Regions from separate parts of the Paenibacillus sp. FSL L8-0708 genome, predicted to be linked through region 1. Evidence: a T-box and tRNA genes for the amino acid it is inferred to sense, from the RefSeq annotation. Region 1 holds a T-box; the other holds one or more tRNA genes.
The links. The T-box of region 1 lies ahead of trpS (tryptophan--tRNA ligase). A T-box ahead of a tRNA ligase gene usually reads a tRNA of that ligase, here a tRNA-Trp.

Region 1 (11,934 bases):
GCTGGAAGAGCCGGGACTTTGGAGAGAAACGAGACTGGGAAACTGCGCTCGAGACCTATAAGCTGGCGCTTTTATGTGCTCAGAGTATTAACGATAAAGATCGGATTATCGCAAGTCTGCTGCATCATATTGCTTGGCTCTATCGCTATCAAGGGGAGACTGAGCAGGAGAAGCGTTTTTTACGCTATTCTTTGGACGAGTATGTTAAGGTCTATGAAATAGATGGCATTGCCGGCAATGATGCCCGGCTCATGTACCTGATCGGCGAACTTAATCGGCGCATCGGAGAATACTCAGTGGCTGTAATGTGGTTCTCCCGTCTGATTAATGATCAGAAGATCATGGATGCGGCGATGATTCGAGCGGCACGTGAGCAGTGGGTTATTTTACGGGAGCAAATGCGTGCTGAGGCTCTAGATGTTGAAGTTGATATCGAAGGCTTGTCTTCAAGTTCATAATGTTTGCGAACAACAAAAAGCGCAGAAGAGAATTTAAATTCTCCTCTGCGCTTTGTAGAAAGAAAATGTTAGGATTTGCTTATCTGACAGCTCGATCGAACAAAAGGTAATCGCCGTCATTATCTATAACTGTAGGACTGGCGCTGCAGCAGGGGAAGACGAGCAGTTTTTTCTTGCCGTCACGAACGATTTGTAATTCTTTTGGCTTCATAGGCAGAAGCACATTCTCTGAGTTGCAGAATGGACAGTATTGCACATACATATCGCCTAGAATGATGTCATAAGGCCAGGTATGACTAAATGGAATCATTGTGAGTCCTTCCCAGAAGGAGTCTCTTCATTTTCGCCCTCAGTTTGTGGGGGATTTTCTTTTTTGGATAGCTCCGCTATTTTTTGTAGTAAAATATGTTGGGGCATATGCATCAAGTGTTCCAAAGGAACGCCTAGTTGCTTGGATAACGTAATGGCTGTTTCCGGTGAAATTTGTAGTGGCTTCATATGGATGCCCTCCTAAAGTTTATCGGCTATAAATGTTCAGATATCGTTATTCACTTTACCATGGTGTTAAGACAATTACAAAGAAAGTCAAATGAAAGCAAAGGAATGGTGAGTACACATGAAACAACCGTTATCACTGACTTGGGAACTTGATACTATTTTTCCGGGGGGTTCTTCGTCTGCAGAGTTAGAAGGGTTCTTGAGCAAGCTTGAAAAAGATATTTTATCCTTGCAAGGCTTTGTGAAGGATGCTGTGGCACCAACGGATGTTGCGTCTACAAAAGCATTGGATGAGGTTATAGCATTGCTTCAGAGCTGTTCAGGAAGACTTGTGGAGGTCACTTCCTTCGCAGACTGTCTAGGCGCTCAGAATCAGATGGACAAGGGTGCGGTAAGGCTGGCGGCCAAAGTGACAAGCATGCGCGCCGGATTCGAAGGGATCAGCTCGCAATTTAGCAATGTCCTTCGTCAGACTACGGACAAGGTATGGGCTGAGTGGATGGCTCGTCCAGAGATTGCTCCTTTAACGTTCGTACTGAGCGAGAGCCGTGATTTGGCCCGTGAGAAGATGAGCCCTGAGCTGGAAAGCTTAGCGTTGGAATTAGCTGTTGACGGATATCATGGATGGAGCGGGCACTATGATACGATTGTGAGCTCGATCAAGATCCCATTTGAGGATGAAGAAGGAACAAAGCTGCTATCTGCTGGTCAAGCTTTTAATAAGCTGGATGATCCAGATCCAAAAGTGCGTCAAACGATGTTCCATAAATGGGAAGAGGCTTGGACTGAAGCGGCAGATAATTGCGCGGATACCTTAAATCACTTAGCAGGCTTCCGCCTGAAGCTCTATAAGGGCAGAGGCTGGGACGATGTTCTGAAAGATCCGCTCAGCATCAATCGTATGACACAGGACACCTTAAATACGATGTGGGACGTGATTACGAATAGCAAACCTGTACTTGTGTCCTACCTTCAGCGTAAAGCCAAGCTGCTGGGGCTGGATTCTCTCTCATGGGTCGATGTCGAAGCTCCTGTAGGCAAATCCTCCGGCAAGATCCCTTATGATCAAGCTGCGAAGGATATCGTCACACAGTTCCGTAAATTTAGTCCTAAGATGGCTGAGTTTGCAGAGCGTGCCTTTGATAATAACTGGATCGAGGTTGAGGATCGTAATGGCAAACGTCCTGGTGGATTCTGTACTTCCTTCCCTGAGAGTAAAGAATCACGGATATTCATGACTTACAGCGGCACACCTTCCAATGTTTCAACATTGGCCCATGAGCTGGGACATGCTTATCATTCCTACCTGCTTGATGATCAACCTGTATTTAATCAGAATTATGCAATGAACGTTGCAGAGACCGCTTCAACCTTTGCAGAAGTGATTGTATCTGATGCTCAGGTTAAAGCTGCGGGCAATGCAGAGGAGAAGCTGGCTCTGCTTGAAACGAAGATACAGAACAGTGTGGCATTCTTTATGAACATTCATGCTCGATTCTTGTTCGAGACTCGCTTTTATGAGAAACGTAAGGAAGGCCTTGTAAATGCTGAGGAACTGTCTGCTCTGATGGTGGAAGCACAGAAAGAAGCTTTCTGTGGTGTGCTTTCTGAATACCATCCTCACTTCTGGGCGTCAAAGCTGCATTTCTATATCACAGATGTACCTTTCTATAATTTCCCGTACACCGTTGGTTATATGTTCAGTACAGGCTTATATCGTCTGGCATTACAAGAGGGAGCTTCCTTTGCAGACAAATATGATAGCTTGTTGCAGGATACCGGCGTGATGACATTGGAGGATTTGGTGCTCAAACATTTGGGAGTGGATCTGACAAAACCGGATTTCTGGCAAGGAGCTACAGATCTGATCGTGGCTGATATTAACGAGTTCTTGGAGATGACAGAGCATTTTGCGTGAAATGTCTAAAATAAGACAAATTTCAGGACACAAAAAATAACGGAATTTCAGTGTGAACACGCAAAGACCCCGGTTAAGGGGTCTTTTTTTAATGCTTAAATGTCGAAAACCCCCGGTTTATAAAAATTAATATACGAATGATCTATGAATTTTGCGCATTACTAGGGATAATAACCCAATTTTGTAGAATAATGTTGTTGGACGTATGTAAGGGGTCTATAATGAGCCTTGAGCCTTATAAAAGGCTTGCATGGAAGACAAATGAGCTCAGCTCAAAAAGCTTAAGTAAGCGCTTACTAAGCCGGCTTGTACGAAGAAAACTCGAAGTAGCTAAGCTCACAAAACGATATAAATCGAACCAGAAACTTGGGAAAAGGGGAAGGAGTGGCGAGGGGGATTTTGGAACTGTAAGAGCGGGAGCGACCGCCTTTGTCTCCGAATTTCACCCGCTATACGCGTAAGAATTCAAGAAATTTGGAGAGAACAGCGGCTGGAAGTCCAAACATTCCCCGCATTGGCGACGGACCCTTAGCCCAAATATTTAGGGTTCGATTTATAAGACGAAGAAAACTCGAAGAAGCTAAGCTCACAAAACTTTTAGGAGGAAAGATATGCTTAAGACAGAACAGCTATCATTAGCAAGACAGATGGATTTGGTGTTTAGGGAACTGCAAGAGGAATTGTCAGGGCTATCTTCCGGTACGGTATTTGTGCAAATACGAAATAATACCATTGGCAAATTCGGCATACGTCATCACCCTTTAGCCGGTCGGGGGGGTGGATTCACAGAAGTGAAGGAAGGAATAACGGAGAGCCAGCAGTCTTCTTTTCGTCTAATGGCACTGGAGAGTCTGAAATACAAACGCCGTTGGACTCATGGTGAGATCAGCTATGAATTCGCTATAAGACAGGGCAAGCTAATCGTAGATGCTACGCTGGAGTCTAATTATAATATGGCGAATCTGATGATTCGATCTCCCCGTAATGCTTACGCCGAGAGTGCTGATCAATTTTTAAGTTAAACGTTTTACATAAAAATTGTTTGCAGCTGGGACTATAGGCTATAAATTAGAAAAACCTCCCACAGCTTCTGGAAGAAGTGTGAGAGGTTTGAAAGCTAGTCGGCAATAGGCTTTTTAAGACCTCTGCCGGATAAAACACTTAAGATAACGATGTTACTGACGACCGGACAGTTGTTGTTCTGCCAGTTGTACTAGACGTTTAGTGATGTAACCTCCCAAAGAACCAGTTTCGCGGGAAGTGTAGTTCCCGTAATAACCGTCAGCTGGGATCGTTACTCCAAGCTCTTGTGCTGCTTCATATTTCAATTGTTGCAACGCTGCATTTGCTTGAGGAACTACAAGGTTATTGGAACGGCTGCTACGACCTTGACCTGCTTGACCCATGTGTGTCACCTCCTTCGCCCGTTGTGAAGATAGTATGAGCGCTAAGAGGCTAATTCATGCATGCTATCGAAAGGTTTTAAGGATGGTAATTATTAGTCGATTAAAAGTAAGGGTAGAAAGCCCAAATAACTAAGCTCGCACAAAAAATCGGCCTTCTCTTACGTAAACGCAAGGGAAGACCGATATAATGTATATCTGCTTTAATTCTCGGGATAGATCATTTCCAGCATAGTGGACAGCTCAAGACTTTGACCTGGTTCTACCTTCAGCAAGCCCGTGAAGGAAGGGTCATCGGAAACGTTAGGAGCATCCGGGAGCCAGGTGTAAGGTTCGATGCACAGAAATTGGTCGGCCGGTCCTTTGGTATACAGGACCCAGTGACGGAAATGATTCTCGTCAGCTGTATAACGAAGACCATAACCATCATCGCGTAATAGCAAGGCTTCTACGGGCTGCTTGTCACCAATACGTAGAGCAGTATCAAAATTAGTTCCCTGGAGGTTGATTCCAGAATTTAGAGAATCTAGATCACCAAGTGGAATTAGATTGCCGCTAGGGAGCAATTCATCGTTTAGTTCATAAATGCTGTTTACGGGCAGCTTGAGATTCCAACGTTCAGGTTCTCCATCGATCATAAACCAGGTGTGATAACCGATCCCAAAGGGAATACGATGATCGCCGAGATTTGTAACCTTTAAAGTCTGGCTGAGCCGGGCATCCTGAAGCCTGAATGTCATTTCGAATTTGAGTGGAATGGGAAATTGCTCCATCCAGTGCGGATCATCTTCAGTTAGGAATTCAGTAGTGACTGCACAACCGTCCTCGTCTTCTTCAATATCGCTGACACACCAGGATTGAGTCCGGTGTAGGCCATGGATATGATTGTCACCAGCGGTATTCTGGTCAAATTGATAACTTGTACCCTCGAATTGAAATTTTCCTTTACGAATTCTTCCGGGTGGAATTAAGAGCGGGATGCCAAAATGGTAAGGTTTTTGCATAAAGAAAGCTTGATCGCTTTCATCAGGCCGCCGCAGAATTTCCCGTTGTTCTTTTACATCAAACAATGAAATCACGTTGTTTCCTAGTCGCGGCAAAAGCGTGACTTCCAGTTCGCGGCTGTGCAAAATATAAGTATCATAACCGCCCCACTGCCCTTTGGTCACCTGTTTCATGAGATATGCTCCTTTATCGTAACTGTAATCGAATAGAACATGGATAACCTTATCATAACAGATTTATGCGGAAGTGGTTAAGTGATTTGACAACTTCTCTTTATGGTTCTATGATGAAGGCATTAAATTATGATGAGAATGTGATGACGGGGACAAGTAGACAGGAAATGCACCTTCAGAAAGCCGGTGGTTGATGCGAACCGGTAGGACACTCCTGATGAATGGACCCCTGAGCGCCGCGCTTGAACGGGAGCAAGATGCCCTAGTAGACCGGCCGGATCTTCCCCGTTAACGGAAGACTAAGGCTGTTTCCCTTCGACTATACAAAGGTTAAGCAGCGAATAAGGGTGGCACCACGGTCTCACGTCCCTTGCGGATGAGGCTTTTTTTGCGTTCTCGGAAATCGGAAATTACATCTAACGGAGGTCTATATTATGTTGAAAAAAGTAATGTCAGGCATACAACCGAGCGGTTCTCTAACTTTGGGTAACTATATCGGAGCGCTGAAAAATTTTGTGAAGCTGCAAGACGATCATCATTGTTTCTTTATGGTTGTCGATATGCATGCGATCACCGTTGCTCAAGATCCTGCGGCACTGCGTGAGCAGTCTGAAGCTGTAGCTGCACTCTTTATCGCGGCAGGAATTGATCCTGTGCGTTCGAATGTATATATGCAGTCTCATGTGCCTCAGCATGCGGAATTGGGCTGGATCATGACTACGCTAACGGCAATGGGCGAGCTTGAGCGTATGACACAGTTCAAAGATAAATCATCAGGTAAGGATTCAGTTGGCGCGGGCCTATTCGTATATCCTTCTTTAATGGCAGCAGATATTCTTGTTTATAATGCGGATCTTGTGCCAGTAGGTGAAGATCAGAAGCAGCACTTGGAGTTGACCCGTGATTTAGCTGGCCGTTTCAATAACCGTTTTGGCGAATTCTTTACGATTCCTGAACCGTATATCCCTGAAGTGGGCGCACGCATTATGTCTCTGGATGATGGCACTAAAAAAATGAGCAAGAGCAGCCCGAATGCAGGCAGCTATATTGCCCTGTTGGATTCGCCGGATGTGATCCGTAAAAAAATCAGCCGCGCAACGACTGATTCTGGACGTGAAGTGATCTTTGATCCGGCTAACAAGCCAGAGATTAGTAACTTGATGAGTATTTACTCGGAATGTTCTGGAATGTCCCTTCAGCAAATTGCCGATCGTTATGAGGGACAAATGTATGGTGGCTTTAAGAAGGATCTTGGGGAAGTGGTTGTATCCACACTTGAGCCTTTGCAACAAAGATATCATGAAATTCGCAGTTCAGGTGCGATCACTGATATTCTTGCCGAAGGCGCTGAACGCGCACGTATTGTTGCAGCTGAGACGTTGAATGGCGTAAAAGAGCGGATGGGCTTTCTGCCAGCTCGTTAATCTTAGTCAGAGCTTAAGCTTTCCTGTTTGCGTCTAATTCTGGCTTTGAGGATAAATCCCCAGCCAATATTAATTACGCAAAGAAAACCAAGCAGAAGTGCCAGCCAGAAGCTATAGCTGATCGCGATTGAAGCGGCAGTGAGAATAAGAATAGAAGAACAAGCGAACCAAAGTGAGAGTCCTTTACCCATTAAGAGCCTTCCTTTCCGTGTCTGCTAAAATGAATCCCGGAGTATTATAAAATACTCCGGGATTTTTTGTGATTATAGAATAGATCTCTCAGTAAGTCTACAGTTTCATCGTAAAGAACCAGGGTCGATGGAAAATCGTTTGTCGAGCTTATCACTGCTAAGCCAGCCTACATAAGTATTTAAAGGTTTATATTGGTTATCCATAACTAATACAGCCACAAAAGGGTATTGTTTGCGGTGTAAATAACGAACGTCTCCCCAGCGCACCATATATCCTGAAGGAAGCTCCTCCACTTCGGCAACCGCATAAGAGGTGAAATATAGAAAGGACTGAATATCTGGATGCGACTTGGATATTTCCACAGCGGGATGATTCGAGCAGACCGCATGTTTGAACCATTCCAGACGGTTGTTCAGTAGCTGCCCTACGTCATAGCTGCCGTCTTTTTTCACTTTAACTACGTTCCAGCGTTTAAGTGAAATTGTAGGGATTACAATATAACGTTCACCAGCATTATGGTGTATATCTTTAAGCTTGATGTTTCGTGTAAGGCGGGCATGAACAACCGTTCTCCAAATATAATAAAGAATGGTACAGGCATAAAGCGTAATAAATAAAGGTTTGGGCGGCACAATCCCAGTGATCCAGAGTAGAATAGCTGCGATATGGCTGCCAAAAATGAATGGATCGAAAATGTGGATGATATTCCAGGCAATCCATTTCTCAGTAAATGGACGGGCGGCCTGGGTTCCATAGGTGTTAAACAGATCAGAGAAGACGTGCACGCCTACGCCTATGAAACCCCAGAGTGCAACATGGCTTAAAGCTGCCAAATCAGTAAATCCAAACAGAGGCCCTAAGACTAGGGCAATCAGAGCGGGCCACAAAATTAGAAAAGGCAAGGAGTGTGTGATTCCCCGGTGATTACGAATATATATTGCATTGTCCTTTAGTCTTAATGCGGTATCGGCATCAGGAGCTTGTGAGCCTAAAATCGTAGCCAGCATAACGGCCCCGGCCAGTTTAGGGTCAGAAGCAACGACAGGATCTACGAATGAAAGTCCGGCTAACCCTATGCCCATAACTAAATGTGTAGCGGTGTCCATTGGTCAGTTCTCCTTTGTTGTTCGGAAGTACATTATTAATAATTACCCAAATACAGCTTAGGTTATTAACGGGCTGGAAATAAATATTGTCACGTAATTGTCAAATTCATGAACATACTGTGCCATGACTGTCAAAGTCTCCTCGGGTTTGATATGATAAAGTTAACAGCGAAGTCTATTTAGTGCTTCGGCTAGAACGTTAGAAGTTCGTTTAGAAGGAGGATCATTTGGTGTGGATAATCATATAACATTTCAAGCTTCTTCCGATTCTGCAGCTATGTCTGCAAAATCTCCACCGGAAGGTGCAAGTTGGCGTGATTTCATTACCGTAACAAAACCCGGTATTATCCGATCTAACCTCATCGCTGCCTTTGCAGGATATTGGCTGGCTTCAGGTTGGGATGTTCAATACGGCAGATTAGTTCTGACACTGCTCGGTACAATGCTGGTTATGGCTTCGGCCTGTGTTTTTAATAACTATTTCGACCGTGACCTGGACATGAAGATGGAAAGAACGCGCGATCGGGGGCTTCCTACAGGACGACTGAAACCCAAAACCGTATTGCTGTATGCTATTGGGCTAGGGATTGCGGGCTTGATTGTACTGTTTGCTTTTTCCGGAGTTTTAGCCGGTCTGTTCGGGATTGTAGGGATGTTCGTTTACGTTGTAGTATACACCCTTTGGTTGAAACGGACATCAACATGGAGCACTTCAGTAGGTGCGATCTCTGGAGCTATGCCACCGGTAATTGGCTACGTTGCAGTTACGGGAACAGTTGATCTAGGGGCTTGGCTGATGTTTGCGATGTTGTTTCTGTGGCAACCTCCCCATTTCTGGGCACTCGGGATTAGACGTAAAGAAGAATATAGAGCCGCTGGATTTCCGCTGCTGCCTGTAGTCAAAGGAACACGTCGTACGAAGTTTCAAATGATTCCTTATGTAGCACTGTTGCTGCCTATTCCAGTGTTAATGTACGCCTACGATTATGCAGGCATTTTTTATCTGGTGATTTCAACAGCGCTGTCCTTAGCTTGGTTAATCATAACCTTGATGGGCTTTGCAGCAAAAGATGACGAAGTCTGGGCGAAGAAGAACTTCCTCTTCTCCATTAACTACCTAACGGTAAGTTTGATCGTACTTGTATTGAATACGATTCACGGTTAAGAAGAGGGAGGGTATTATTGTCCGTGCAGACCTTTAAGCGTTATAAATGGACCTGGATTCTACTATTGCTTGCTTTGGTAATGGCTGGTTATCTGGCAGTTAATTCTTTGAATTTAGGAAAAGAAAAACTGCCGGTAATCGGTGAAGTGCAGGACTTTTCACTTGAAAATGTGGATGGAGACCAGATTACTCTGGCTGATACACAAGGTAAGGCGCGGCTGGTATACTTTTTTTTCACACAATGTCCGGATGTATGTCCTATAACTACGTTTCTGTTATCTCAGACGCAGAAAATTCTGGTCGACGATGGCAGCTTTGGAAAAGATACGGCGTTCGTCTCCATTTCTTTTGATCCAGAGAATGATACGCGTGAAGCCATTAAAAGCTTTGCGGACCGTTTCCAGGCAGATTATAAGGGTTGGTACTTCTTACGGGGGGATCAGGAAGTCATTCGTAAGCTGGCAACTGATTCTTTTAAAGTACTAATTGCAGGGAATAGTAAAGAAAATTTCGTACATGCCAATCGCATAGCATTGGTTGATCGGGACAATCGTCTCCGTGCATTGTATGACGCAGGGGATACGGATAACATAACGCCTGAATTTCTTGCCGATAGGCTGAATGAATTGGCTCGTGAATAGAACATAACCGCATAACAGAAACGCCTTTTTCGAATCCCATTTATTGAAGGATAACGAAAAAGGCGTTTTTAATTTCTTAGGCAATATATCGCGAATCAAAAAGGAATAGGTTCAGGGTAAATGATGAACTCTTCCAGACCCGCTTTTTCAAGCTGATTAATATTGTATTCATCTGGAGTGCCTTCCACTCCGGCATAACCCCGGCGTGTATAGATGTGACCAGCATCGGGAAAGGCATCGCGGAGAATCCCGCGTATTTTTTTGCCTGAACTGTCGTTATCCATATAAAGATATACTTCTCCATCTCCTGCTTTTTGTCGCAGGGACTCGAGTTTGAGCGTATTTAATGTACCAAAGGTACAGAGGATTTCGACTTCCGGTACCAGCACGCGTCGTAATCTGCTGCGATCGTTTTTGCCTTCGACAATAATCGTAATGGACATTTGCTGACAATCACCTCCGGAAATGAAGCCTGAACTTACAGACTTATTATAGTTTACCGAAGGAGGAGCAGTTTTAACAACTGTTTCTACAGGAAAATCTTCATTCCCCGGGAAATGTCGTAAAAACAATAAATCATGCGGCCCGCCCATTCCATTTGGAAGAGTAGGTAGACAGCTTGGTTGAATTTTTTGGCGGAAGCAGTAATAGTGCAACCATTAGCAATAGAAAGGCAATGAAATAAGGCGAAACAACGGCTCTTAATTGTCCTGCGGCCACAGGGCCTGCGAATGCGCCTAGTGACATGGCTATCGACTGCATGGAGAAGGTGCGTCCCATACGTCCTGGTCCACCTAGACTAATAAAGAGCGATGCCATTGCAGGAAATAATATTCCTTTAGCTGCACCCAGCATAAAGAGAATAACGGAAGCGGGAATGCTGTGAAGTGAGGCAAGCGCAAAAAAACAAAGGGCCATTCCTAGCAAGGCCACGGCTATTCTTCCTCCTGGGGAAAAGCGGTTCAGGAAGAACAAACTGAGTGTTACCAAAGCCCCTAAGCTAAGGAGCGATAAAAGAATGCCTGTGGAAACAATGCTATTACTTCCGGTCTGAGATAGAGGAAGTTCAAAGAACAGAACCCCTTGTGAACAAGAAACGAAAAAAGGCAGCAGATAATAACGTTTGGAAACTGGATTGGCATCGGATATAGGGACCGAAGGAAGATCCTGTTTTTTTAAAGGAGGTGCTGCAGAGTTTACAGGGCGTACTAAACGCCGGGCAGGTGCCGGTACACTGAAAAAAGCCATGATGCCTGTAGCGATAAGCAGCCATCCCAATGAGGTGAAGGTGCCGGAATAGCCAGCTTTAGCTACGATAAAGGCCCCCGCTGCCGGGGATACCACTGAAGCTAAGGTATGAACGATACCATGTCCGGACATATATTTCCCCTGCTCAGTAGCATCAGATGATAATGAAGCCAGCAAGGTCATGCACGCTGGAGAGAGGAAGGCGAGCGCGAACCCGCTTGCTGCTCGTAGCATCAGCAAATGCCACGGAAGCTGAGCATGAGCCTGCAGCAGTAGAATGGCTCCCGCAGTAACAAGGCTAAAGACGATGTAGCGGCGGCTGCCATTACGATCGACGAGTACGCCTGCGAGCAAATTGCCAGGAAGATGGGTTAACGAATACATGCCCATCATCCAGCCAATAAAGGCGGGTCCCGCACCAAGAGAGATGGCAAAGGGCGTTAGAATAGGATACTGTGCATGTAAATCAAAAAACGCCAGAAAAAGAAACAGGTACAGCCACAGCGCAGTTTTCACAGGGAAACACCTCCGAGAGCCACCTACAATAAAGATTAATGCAGGAAGGCGGATTTTAAGAAGATCAAATTTAAGCAACTACTTGTACTTTACGTGGGACAGAGAAGGCTTATACCGCTTTTTTAATTCCTATAAGCAGGTATACCTTTCTCTGGCTGTGGAACCATGAATTATGATGGGCATTCAT
Region 2 (11,934 bases), 170 kb from region 1:
GCCCACCACGTACCGCAAAATTGATATCCGACAATAATGCTTTGCCATCTGCATCATTCACACCGAGTCCCTGCACCGTTAGTACTGGCTCACTAACAGCCAGAATCTCTTTGTCATATTTCAGCACGACATCTCTGCCGACCATTAACCGCGAGATTTCCTGTTCTGTCACATCCTGTGTTTGAAAAACACCTTCACTACGGCCGCTGCGCATAATCGTAATTCTGTCGCAAATCGCTTTGACTTCCTTTAATTTGTGCGAAATAAAAACTATCGTATGGCCCTGTTCCCTTAATTGCTTAAGCTCGCGGAACAATTCCTCTGTTTCCTGTGGAGTCAACACCGCAGTTGGCTCATCAAGCACCAGAATTTTAGCACCACGCAGCAGCGCCTTAAGAATCTCAACCTTTTGCTTCATCCCAACTGTAAGATCCTCTACTTTTGCCTTTGGATCCACGGCCAGATTGTATTTCCTTGCGGTCTCTTCCGTCATGCGCACAGCCTCGGCATAATTAATGCCAACTCCTCTGCGCGGCTCCATACCCAGCACCATATTCTCTGCCACCGTAAAAGAAGGTACCAACATGAAATGCTGGTGGACCATGCCGATGCCTCTATCAATGGCGTCCTGAGCGGATTGCAGCTTTACTTTTTCACCCTTGATATAGATCTCGCCTTCACTTGGCTCTTCCATGCCGAACATAATCTTCATTAAAGTCGATTTACCTGCACCGTTCTCACCTGCAATCGCATGTATTTCTCCCTCACGTAAAGAAAAATGCACGTCTTTATTTGCAACGACGCCATTGGGATATACCTTGGTAATTCCCCGCATTTCCAGCAGAGCTGTGTACATAGGTCTCAACGCCTTTCAACTTGGAGGTCTGCAAAAATATACAGCTGGAATTCCCCTGACTAGAAGAATCTCCAACTGTAGGTTTATCTCTATAGAGCTGATCTTAAGATATAAAGCTTAAGGCTTAACTGCGTTACGAATAGTTTCTACCTCTGCGGTTTCCATCCCCATCGCATTATCCACTTTAATTTCTTTATTGATCAGCTTTTGCTTCACTTCTTCAACCTTGGCCTGAAGATCAGCCGGGAATACATTTTTATAAATATCATTCTCAGCAATACCTACACCATCATCTACAAAGCTCAATACATCACGTTTGCCCATTTCTAGCGTACCCTCTTGCAATCTCTTCACTGCACCTAGAATAGCCGTATCAATCTTTTTAATAGATGAAGTAACGATTAGATTTGCTTTTTCACTATCCGTATCGTTAATCAACATTGCCTGATCGGAGTCTACACCGATTGCATATTTTTTCTTCTCTTTAGCTGCGTCAAAGATCCCAAGACCTGTACCCCCAGCCACGTTAAAAATAACATCTACACCGGAGTTATATTGAATTAGAGACAGCTCCTTACCTTTTGCCGGGTTAACAAAATCACCAGCGTACGACACAGCCACTTTTACATCAGGATCAACGTACTGGGCACCTTGAATGTAACCGACCAAGAAAGCATTAATCCCCGGAATATCCATACCGCCCACAAACCCAATCACATTCTCAGGGGTAGCATTCGGCATATCCGATTGTGTAGCTAATGCTGCTACTGCACCTGCCAAGAAAGATACTTCATTTGTCGCATAAGACATGTTGTACATGTTATCTGGTGCTTCATCGATGTCGGTATCATAATTAATGAATTTTTTGTCTGGATACAATTCTGCCGTTGCATTAAACATCTCTGTAATTTCAGAACCGCCAGAAATAATTACATCCCAATCCTCGGAAGCGATATCGTTAAATGTAGGCTCCCATTTCGTTTTATCAACGCCCATTTCAACAACCTTTGTTTCTGCACCAAGTTCATCCTTAACCTTTTGCAAGCCGTTATTAGCGGAATCAAAAAATGATTTATCCCCAAGTGTCCCCGGAATCAGCAATACAACCTTGAGTTTATCCCCTGCACCTGTTTCTCCACCCTCAGCAGCGTTTGATCCAGTATTCGCAGAAGAACCGTTATTGGACGTGTTATTCCCACATGCTGTGACCAGAACCATCACCATTAATAACAACAAAGAAAGAACTTTTTTATTCATTACTCTATTCCACCCCTAATTTTAGTTGGTTAGTAATCCGCAGAATCCCATCTTCACCCATTGTATAATTCACGGTTCAAATGGAAATTCTCTTTTTTCCAAATAAAGTATCATTAAAAGTAATAAATTTAACGTTTAGGCTCAAAAATAGCAATAAAAATACCATTATTATTAATAATCCGCTTTATTTCCGAACGAGATGGCCAGTCAGGTTGCGAACTTTCGGATTTATTGATACGATCATAACAAATATTATTAAAAATAATTATATGATTTCGGTCATTGTTTTGTACGATTCGGCTAAAACATAAGTATTGGAGGATCATCATGGATCGTGTTCTATATATTGTAAGTGCCACACATGAGCTAAATACTTATATCCCTCCACACCAGCATGAATGCTACGAACTAGTCTATTATTTACAGGGGGTAGGGACAACCAATGTTGGCCCACGAAGTTACCATTTTCGCTCCTCTTCTTTCGCGCTTGTGCCACCCAATCATAAACATGACGAGCACCACCGTGAGGATGCAAATGTATTATTTGTAGGCTTCCACTCAGAACACCCTAATATGAGTAATCTGCTCGGCGTATATGAAGATGATAAAGATCAGACCGTTCTTCAAATCCTGCTGCGAATGAAAGCAGAGTTTACACGCAAGCAAGACGGATTCTCTGAGCTTCTAAACCTACAAATGAGCGAGATTACCGTCCATCTTATGAGGCTTCTTAGTGCCTCTGGATATCAATCCCCAACAGAAGATCGAGTACAATATGTCCTTAATTATATGAATGAGCATTATCGCCATAAATTGTCCGTCGAAACACTATCAGAAATGTCCGGATATAGTTACGATCGTTTTCGCCATCTATTTAAAGAACGTTTCGGGTCTTCACCCCTGCGGTATTTGCTGTTAAAACGCCTGGATTATGCAAAGTCTCTATTACGTCATACTCAGATGCAAATCTCTGAAGTATCTGCTGCTGCAGGTTTTGTGAACGATGCCCAATTCTGCAATATGTTCAAACGAGAAATAGGTCATACCCCGCGAGCATTCCGCATTAATAATCAATCAGGTTAATCACTAATCAGATTAAAAAAAGCCGTTGAAATAGAGAAACTCTCTATTCAACGGCTTACTGCTGTAAACCCAAGGACATAAAGAAAAAAGGTTTGTAAGATTGCTTATAAAAGCATTCTTACAAACCTTTTTAAGATACCGGCGAGAGGACTCGAACCTCCACGGTTTCCCACTCGATTTTGAGTCGAGCGCGTCTGCCATTCCGCCACGCCGGCACATATGAACTAAATGGAGGCGCCACCCAGATTTGAACTGGGGATAAAGCTTTTGCAGAGCTTTGCCTTACCACTTGGCTATGGCGCCATGAAAACTTGGAGCGGACGACGGGAATCGAACCCGCGACCCTCGCCTTGGCAAGGCGATGCTCTACCGCTGAGCCACGTCCGCATAAAATGGCTGGGGATATAGGATTCGAACCTATGAGTGACGGAGTCAAAGTCCGTTGCCTTACCGCTTGGCTAATCCCCAATAACATTTTAAAGTAAAATGGGGCGACTGATGGGTCTCGAACCCACGAATGCCGGAACCACAATCCGGTGCGTTAACCCCTTCGCCACAGTCGCCATATTAAGTTGATATTGTTGCCATTATTCATTTTAAAGTAAATGGGGCGGCCGATGGGTCTCGAACCCACGAATGCCGGAACCACAATCCGGTGCGTTAACCCCTTCGCCACGGCCGCCATATTAAACTTTAGAAAGAACTTGGCAGGGGCAGCAGGAATTGAACCCACACCAACGGTTTTGGAGACCGTTGTTCTACCTTTAAACTATGCCCCTAAAAACTGGTGGAGGATGATGGATTCGAACCACCGAACACTCACGTGAGCAGATTTACAGTCTGATGCGTTTGGCCACTTCGCTAATCCTCCAAGGATGGTGCCGGCGAGAGGACTTGAACCCCCAACCTACTGATTACAAGTCAGTTGCTCTACCAATTGAGCTACACCGGCATGGCACTCATTCTTTTGTGATGATAAATGGTGGCTCGGGACGGAATCGAACCGCCGACACGAGGATTTTCAGTCCTCTGCTCTACCGACTGAGCTACCGAGCCATGATGAAAATGGCGGAACCGACGGGATTCGAACCCGCGATCTCCTGCGTGACAGGCAGGCATGTTAGGCCAACTACACCACGGTTCCAAAAGATATAATTGCTTAAGTTAATTGGTTGCGGGGGCAGGATTTGAACCTGCGGCCTTCGGGTTATGAGCCCGACGAGCTACCGGGCTGCTCCACCCCGCGTCAGTAAGAAAGTGTTATGGTGGAGGCTGAGGGGATCGAACCCCCGACCCTCTGCTTGTAAGGCAGATGCTCTCCCAGCTGAGCTAAGCCTCCATAAACAACAATTGTTATTGTACCAAAGTCCACTAGGATAAATCAAGTGAAAATTTGGTGACCCGTATGGGATTCGAACCCATGTTACCTCCGTGAAAGGGAGGTGTCTTAACCCCTTGACCAACGGGCCATACTAATTAAAAATTTGTGGCGGAGAGAGAGGGATTCGAACCCTCGAGACGCTTGTGGCGCCTACACGATTTCCAATCGTGCTCCTTCGGCCAAACTCGGACACCTCTCCATATGGCTCCCCGAACAGGACTCGAACCTGTGACAACTCGATTAACAGTCGAGTGCTCTACCAACTGAGCTATCAGGGAATATTCATACCAGGCTTGATGCCTGAAAACTGAATCCGAAACGAATCTGCATTCTACATATAGGATAAGCCCTCGACCGATTAGTATTGGTCAGCTCCATGCATTGCTGCACTTCCACCTCCAACCTATCTACCTCGTCGTCTTCAAGGGGTCTTACTAATTGGGAAATCTCATCTTGAGGGGGGCTTCACGCTTAGATGCTTTCAGCGCTTATCCCGTCCGTACGTAGCTACCCAGCCATGCTCCTGGCGGAACAACTGGTGCACCAGCGGTACGTCCATCCCGGTCCTCTCGTACTAAGGACAGCTCCTCTCAAATTTCCTGCGCCCACGACAGATAGGGACCGAACTGTCTCACGACGTTCTGAACCCAGCTCGCGTACCGCTTTAATGGGCGAACAGCCCAACCCTTGGGACCTACTTCAGCCCCAGGATGCGATGAGCCGACATCGAGGTGCCAAACCTCCCCGTCGATGTGGACTCTTGGGGGAGATAAGCCTGTTATCCCCAGGGTAGCTTTTATCCGTTGAGCGATGGCCCTTCCATGCGGTACCACCGGATCACTAAGTCCGACTTTCGTCCCTGCTCGACTTGTAGGTCTCGCAGTCAAGCTCCCTTATGCCTTTGCACTCTGCGAATGATTTCCAACCATTCTGAGGGAACCTTGGAACGCCTCCGTTACTCTTTAGGAGGCGACCGCCCCAGTCAAACTGCCCGCCTGACACGGTCCCCGTACCCGGTAAGGGCACTAGGTTAGAACCTAGATACGATCAGGGTGGTATCCCAACGGCGCCTCCACCGAAGCTTGCGCTCCGATTTCTACGGCTCCCACCTATCCTGTACAGATCGTACCCAAATTCAATATCAAGCTGCAGTAAAGCTCCATGGGGTCTTTCCGTCTTGTCGCGGGTAACCTGCATCTTCACAGGTATTAAAATTTCACCGGATCTCTCGTTGAGACAGCGCCCAAGTCGTTACGCCATTCGTGCGGGTCAGAATTTACCTGACAAGGAATTTCGCTACCTTAGGACCGTTATAGTTACGGCCGCCGTTTACTGGGGCTTCGGTTCATAGCTTCGGGTTACCCCTAACCACTCCCCTTAACCTTCCAGCACCGGGCAGGCGTCAGCCCGTATACTTCGCCTTGCGGCTTCGCACAGACCTGTGTTTTTGCTAAACAGTCGCTTGGGCCTTTTCACTGCGGCCCCCTCGTGCTATTCACACTACCGGGGCACCCCTTCTCCCGAAGTTACGGGGTCATTTTGCCGAGTTCCTTAACGAGAGTTCTTCCGCGCGCCTTAGAATTCTCTTCTCGCCTACCTGTGTCGGTTTGCGGTACGGGCACCTTCTCCTGGCTAGAGGCTTTTCTTGGCAGTGTGAGATCATGACCTTCGCTACTACAATTTTCGCTCCCCATCACAGCCCAGCCTTAACGATGTGCGGATTTGCCTACACATCAGCCTCACTGCTTAGACGGACATCCATCAGTCCGCGTCACTACCCTCCTGCGTCACCCCATCGCTCATAGCGGATTACGGTGGTACAGTAATTTCAAACTGTTGTCCTTCGACTACGCCTTTCGGCCTCGCCTTAGGTCCCGACTTACCCTGAGCGGACGAGCCTTCCTCAGGAAACCTTGGGCTTTCGGCGGATCAGATTCTCACTGATCTTTTCGTTACTCATACCGGCATTCTCACTTGTGTAGTGTCCAGCGCTCTTTTCAGTACACCTTCAACCCCTACACAACGCTCCCCTACCCCAGATACATACGTATCTAGCCATAGCTTCGGTGGTGTGTTTAGCCCCGTTACATTTTCGGCGCAGAGTCACTCGACCAGTGAGCTATTACGCACTCTTTCAATGGTGGCTGCTTCTAAGCCAACATCCTGGTTGTCTGTGCAACTCCACATCCTTTCCCACTTAACACACACTTGGGGACCTTAGCTGATGGTCTGGGCTGTTTCCCTTTTGACAATGGATCTTAGCACTCACTGTCTGACTCCCGGCAATAAGTATATGGCATTCGGAGTTTGACTGAGCTTGGTAATCCTTGCGGACCCCGCACCCAATCAGTGCTCTACCTCCACTACTCTTATACCGAGGCTAGCCCTAAAGCTATTTCGGGGAGAACCAGCTATCTCCGAGTTCGATTGGAATTTCTCCGCTACCCCCACCTCATCCCCGCACTTTTCAACGTACGTGGGTTCGGGCCTCCAGTGCGTGTTACCGCACCTTCACCCTGGACAGGGGTAGATCACACGGTTTCGGGTCTACGTCCACATACTAATTCGCCCTATTCAGACTCGCTTTCGCTGCGGCTCCACCTTCTCGGCTTAACCTTGCATGTTAAACGTAACTCGCCGGTTCATTCTACAAAAGGCACGCCATCACCCATTAATAGGGCTCTGACTTTTTGTAAGCACACGGTTTCAGGTTCTATTTCACTCCCCTTCCGGGGTGCTTTTCACCTTTCCCTCACGGTACTGTTTCACTATCGGTCGCCAGGTAGTATTTAGCCTTAGCAGATGGTCCTGCTGGATTCATACGGGGTTTCACGTGCCCCGCACTACTCGGGATCCGTCTCGGAGAGAATACAGTTTAGGTTACAGGGCTTTTACCTCTATCGCGGGCCTTTCCAGACCTCTTCGCCTACCATATTCCTTTGTAACTCCATGTGAGACGTCCCACAACCCCTAAGAGCAAGCTCTTAGGTTTAGGCTGTTCCGCGTTCGCTCGCCGCTACTGACGGAATCACTATTGTTTTCTCTTCCTCAGGGTACTTAGATGTTTCAGTTCCCCTGGTCTGCCTCTACATTTCCTATGTATTCAGAAATGAGTAACTGCGAATTACCACAGCTGGGTTTCCCCATTCGGACACCCCCGGATCAAAGCTTGCTTACAGCTCCCCGAGGCAGTTTCGTTGTTCGCCACGTCCTTCGTCGGCTCCTGGCGCCTAGGCATCCTCCGTGTGCTCTTATTAGCTTAACCTTGATTTTTCCGCAGGAAAATATCATACGATGACATTCTCTTTGGAATCATCTCACTAATAACATTTACTTGTTTACACAAGTTGCTAAAAGATGTTCTAAAACGCAAATTCGTTTCGGTATCCAGTTTTCAAGGATCAAGTCTTACTTGAGAGCTTAAACTCTCAAAACTGAGCAACGAGTGAGTAACAGGCCTAAACCTGAGTTTTGGAAGCTGAGCTTCCGATTTGAATGTTCTCATTGCAGAGAACGATTCTCCATAGAAAGGAGGTGATCCAGCCGCACCTTCCGATACGGCTACCTTGTTACGACTTCACCCCAATCATCTACCCCACCTTCGGCGGCTGGCTCCCTTGCGGGTTACCCCACCGACTTCGGGTGTTGTAAACTCTCGTGGTGTGACGGGCGGTGTGTACAAGACCCGGGAACGTATTCACCGCGGCATGCTGATCCGCGATTACTAGCAATTCCGACTTCATGCAGGCGAGTTGCAGCCTGCAATCCGAACTGAGACCGGCTTTGATGGGATTGGCTCCACCTCGCGGCTTCGCTTCCCGTTGTACCGGCCATTGTAGTACGTGTGTAGCCCAGGTCATAAGGGGCATGATGATTTGACGTCATCCCCACCTTCCTCCGGTTTGTCACCGGCAGTCACTCTAGAGTGCCCAACATTACTTGCTGGCAACTAAAGTTAAGGGTTGCGCTCGTTGCGGGACTTAACCCAACATCTCACGACACGAGCTGACGACAACCATGCACCACCTGTCTCCTCTGTCCCGAAGGCCGCCACTATCTCTAGTGGATTCAGAGGGATGTCAAGACCTGGTAAGGTTCTTCGCGTTGCTTCGAATTAAACCACATACTCCACTGCTTGTGCGGGTCCCCGTCAATTCCTTTGAGTTTCAGTCTTGCGACCGTACTCCCCAGGCGGAGTGCTTACTGTGTTAACTTCGGCACCAAGGGTATCGAAACCCCTAACACCTAGCACTCATCGTTTACGGCGTGGACTACCAGGGTATCTAATCCTGTTTGCTCCCCACGCTTTCGCGCCTCAGCGTCAGTTACAGCCCAGAAAGTCGCCTTCGCCACTGGTGTTCCTCCACATATCTACGCATTTCACCGCTACACGTGGAATTCCACTTTCCTCTTCTGTACTCAAGCCACCCAGTTTCCAGTGCGACCTCAGGTTGAGCCCAAGGTTTAAACACCAGACTTAAATAGCCGCCTGCGCGCGCTTTACGCCCAATAATTCCGGACAACGCTTGCCCCCTACGTATTACCGCGGCTGCTGGCACGTAGTTAGCCGGGGCTTTCTTCTCAGGTACCGTCACTCCGGTAGCAGTTACTCTACCGGACGTTCTTCCCTGGCAACAGAGCTTTACGATCCGAAAACCTTCATCACTCACGCGGCGTTGCTCCGTCAGGCTTTCGCCCATTGCGGAAGATTCCCTACTGCTGCCTCCCGTAGGAGTCTGGGCCGTGTCTCAGTCCCAGTGTGGCCGTTCACCCTCTCAGGTCGGCTACGCATCGTCGCCTTGGTGGGCCGTTACCCCACCAACTAGCTAATGCGCCGCAGGCCCATCCCTCAGTGACAGATTGCTCCGTCTTTCATTCTTCTCTCAGGAGAAAAAAGAAATTATCCGGTATTAGCTACCGTTTCCGGTAGTTATCCCAGTCTGAAGGGCAGGTTGCCTACGTGTTACTCACCCGTCCGCCGCTAAGTCATTTTGAAAGCAAGCTTTCAAAATGACTCCGCTCGACTTGCATGTATTAGGCACGCCGCCAGCGTTCGTCCTGAGCCAGGATCAAACTCTCCAATTAGTATTGAAAAGAGCGATATGCTCATTTTGAAACATCTGACGAGAAAATTAATTCTCTAATTTTGGATTTCACTTACGTGATTTCCTACTCACTCGTTGTTCAGTTTTCAAAGATCAAGCTGTTTATTTCGTCGATGTGTTGTTCAGCAGCGACCTTTATAATATATCACAGCGTCCTCGTTTTAGTCAACCTTTTTTTTAATTTCTTTTTTTGGTTGTCTTTCGAATGTTTTCGAAAGCACATCTCTGTGTCAGAGGGACGAGTTATAATTTAACACATGAACAAGGAAAGAGTCAACCATTAATTTTTCCGAATAAATATGAGCGTTTCATATTAGTAAACAAACAAAAAGAGAGTGCTCAGCCTCTCCCTATCCTTGCTCATCTCTCTATAATTAATCATCTTCTGCTGTATCTAATTCATCTCTATAATGTATAGCGGATCGCATGCCCTTCTCCCTCGTGAACATCAGCCCAAGATGTAATCTCTCGGATTAGCGAACGAGAAACCAGCTTTCGTAAAACAAGGGGTAGTTCAGACTCTAATTGACTCAGACCTGAATGCTGCAGTAATTCTTTAATGCTCCATGCTTCCTTACGGCTATTCAAAATATTAAAGAGCAATAGACAACAGTCCGTCATTTTGGACATAATCCCAAATTCACATGCAAGAAGCACAAGCTCCACACGTTGCTCTAAGGTCTCAGTACTGACCGTTAACTCCTCATAAAGTTTATGAACGGAGGTATTCATACTTTTAACCTGCTCCCAAATAGCCGGCTCGGGGAAAGCACCCACTTCACTCACTTCTATTCTTGCCCAATGATATAAAGCTATCAATACACAGTTGTAAGCATCCATAATAAAGCCAGCCTCTATATAGCGCTTGGATTTCACATACATATGCAAAAAGCGAGCAAACTCCATAAATGCGACCCGTTCCTTAATCGGTCCTTCAAATTGTAATATCTCGCGGCGCATTTCCTCGAGTATTCCCTTGGGGTCCCAGATCACTTCCCCCCTCATCAAACTGATAAGAAGTTCGTTATTATCCCCTGCCATAACAGCCTGCTCCAAAGCAAAAAGGCCGATATGGACTGACTGGGTCCGTTGGTCACCGGCAATGGTATGGCGAACAATATGCTCTCTATCCTGTTCTTCATGCAATACTAACACTACCATATCAAAATCTTGAAGAAGTGCGCTTTGAAACGGAATATCCCCATTCTGCCGCAAAACGACCGCTCCTAAAACATTCTCATCAAACGTTTCTCCACTCAACAAAGTTACATTGGACAATTCCATGCTTCCCTCCATTAAATTTGGCGATTTTGCGTCCAGTCAGTTATAATTCAGTTATAATTATTATTCTACATATGAAAGACAGTTCCTTCTGGACAACCCAACTATATTTAGTTAGGAGCAAACACTCATGAAGTTTAAAACGGCTAAGATCAACGCTTTTCGCACATGGGGATTACTGCTCACAATGCTCGGAATGGGACTTATGGTTTTGGGTACAGCGGGCATCGTGTTTTGGGGCTCAACTGGAAAAGTATTCGCTGGAATCGGTCTTGTAATCGGTTTAATCTCAATGATGGCAAGTCTTGCAATCTATTTCTGGGCTGGGATGCTGTCAACTAGCGCAGTCCAACTGGAATGCCCTGAATGTCACAAGCTGACCAAAATGCTGGGCAAAACAGACCGCTGTATGTTCTGCCATACCATCCTTACTATGGATCCAGCTGAGGCCAATATTACTGCGGAACAACTTAAGAGTCAGCAGCTTAATCAATAAAACACATCTTACAGAAGCTTATTACTAGCGATTTATAATGCAATCAAACATTTGCTTAATACAACAAAGGGGCCCCTATATTGGGAGCCCCTTTGTTTATTATGAATGAAATAATAATTACTTATGAATCCCTTGTAATGCCTCCCACGCAGACGGATTACTAAAGCTGCGATTCCATGAACCGATGCCACCAAGCCCTAAAGACTTAGCAAGCTCAACTCTAGCTTTTAAAGAAACTTTGTCTTCGATCCATATTTTTTTAAGAGCGCCATCCTCCTTATACTCAACGTAATTCTGCCCTGCTGCCTTATCAAAGGTTGGGGTCAGCTTCTTCTCTTTAATAATTTTTTCAACGGCATTCATACTAACCGATTTAGAGCTTACTTTGGTCTTGCCATCCACCTGGGTCTCAGTCCAGATTCTAGTATACAGTGGAATCCCTAGAATCAGCTTCTCAGGCGGCACATCGTCTTCC

Region 2: it has a tRNA-Trp gene. The T-box ahead of trpS (tryptophan--tRNA ligase) is inferred to sense a tRNA for this amino acid. The anticodon was not compared.

The regions. Positions count from the first base shown of each region.
Region 1 is NZ_JBBPBC010000001.1:6,477,967-6,489,900, reverse strand. It holds gene NYE58_RS30475 (DUF2225 domain-containing protein) at 1-458, shown strand, start outside; gene NYE58_RS30470 (hypothetical protein) at 538-768, opposite strand; gene NYE58_RS30465 (YycC family protein) at 765-956, opposite strand; gene NYE58_RS30460 (M3 family oligoendopeptidase) at 1,075-2,874, shown strand; gene NYE58_RS30455 (hypothetical protein) at 3,486-3,896, shown strand; gene NYE58_RS30450 (alpha/beta-type small acid-soluble spore protein) at 4,050-4,280, opposite strand; gene NYE58_RS30445 (aldose 1-epimerase) at 4,481-5,455, opposite strand; T-box leader at 5,590-5,829, shown strand; gene trpS (tryptophan--tRNA ligase) at 5,893-6,879, shown strand; gene NYE58_RS30435 (hypothetical protein) at 6,882-7,070, opposite strand; gene NYE58_RS30430 (metal-dependent hydrolase) at 7,176-8,177, opposite strand; gene cyoE (heme o synthase) at 8,410-9,342, shown strand; gene NYE58_RS30420 (SCO family protein) at 9,366-9,983, shown strand; gene NYE58_RS30415 (DNA primase) at 10,079-10,426, opposite strand; gene NYE58_RS30410 (MFS transporter) at 10,560-11,747, opposite strand.
Region 2 is NZ_JBBPBC010000001.1:6,644,742-6,656,675, forward strand. It holds gene NYE58_RS31075 (ABC transporter ATP-binding protein) at 1-856, opposite strand, end outside; gene NYE58_RS31080 (BMP family ABC transporter substrate-binding protein) at 974-2,113, opposite strand; gene NYE58_RS31085 (AraC family transcriptional regulator) at 2,441-3,196, shown strand; tRNA gene NYE58_RS31090 (tRNA-Leu) at 3,333-3,411, opposite strand; tRNA gene NYE58_RS31095 (tRNA-Cys) at 3,426-3,499, opposite strand; tRNA gene NYE58_RS31100 (tRNA-Gly) at 3,509-3,583, opposite strand; tRNA gene NYE58_RS31105 (tRNA-Gln) at 3,590-3,664, opposite strand; tRNA gene NYE58_RS31110 (tRNA-His) at 3,684-3,759, opposite strand; tRNA gene NYE58_RS31115 (tRNA-His) at 3,803-3,878, opposite strand; tRNA gene NYE58_RS31120 (tRNA-Trp) at 3,902-3,975, opposite strand; tRNA gene NYE58_RS31125 (tRNA-Tyr) at 3,982-4,067, opposite strand; tRNA gene NYE58_RS31130 (tRNA-Thr) at 4,073-4,148, opposite strand; tRNA gene NYE58_RS31135 (tRNA-Phe) at 4,177-4,252, opposite strand; tRNA gene NYE58_RS31140 (tRNA-Asp) at 4,263-4,340, opposite strand; tRNA gene NYE58_RS31145 (tRNA-Met) at 4,366-4,442, opposite strand; tRNA gene NYE58_RS31150 (tRNA-Val) at 4,460-4,535, opposite strand; tRNA gene NYE58_RS31155 (tRNA-Glu) at 4,591-4,665, opposite strand; tRNA gene NYE58_RS31160 (tRNA-Ser) at 4,684-4,776, opposite strand; tRNA gene NYE58_RS31165 (tRNA-Asn) at 4,780-4,855, opposite strand; rRNA gene NYE58_RS31170 (23S ribosomal RNA) at 4,916-7,842, opposite strand; rRNA gene NYE58_RS31175 (16S ribosomal RNA) at 8,105-9,662, opposite strand; gene NYE58_RS31180 (nucleotidyltransferase-like protein) at 10,088-10,966, opposite strand; gene NYE58_RS31185 (DUF2614 family zinc ribbon-containing protein) at 11,094-11,459, shown strand; gene NYE58_RS31190 (glycosyl hydrolase family 18 protein) at 11,577-11,934, opposite strand, start outside.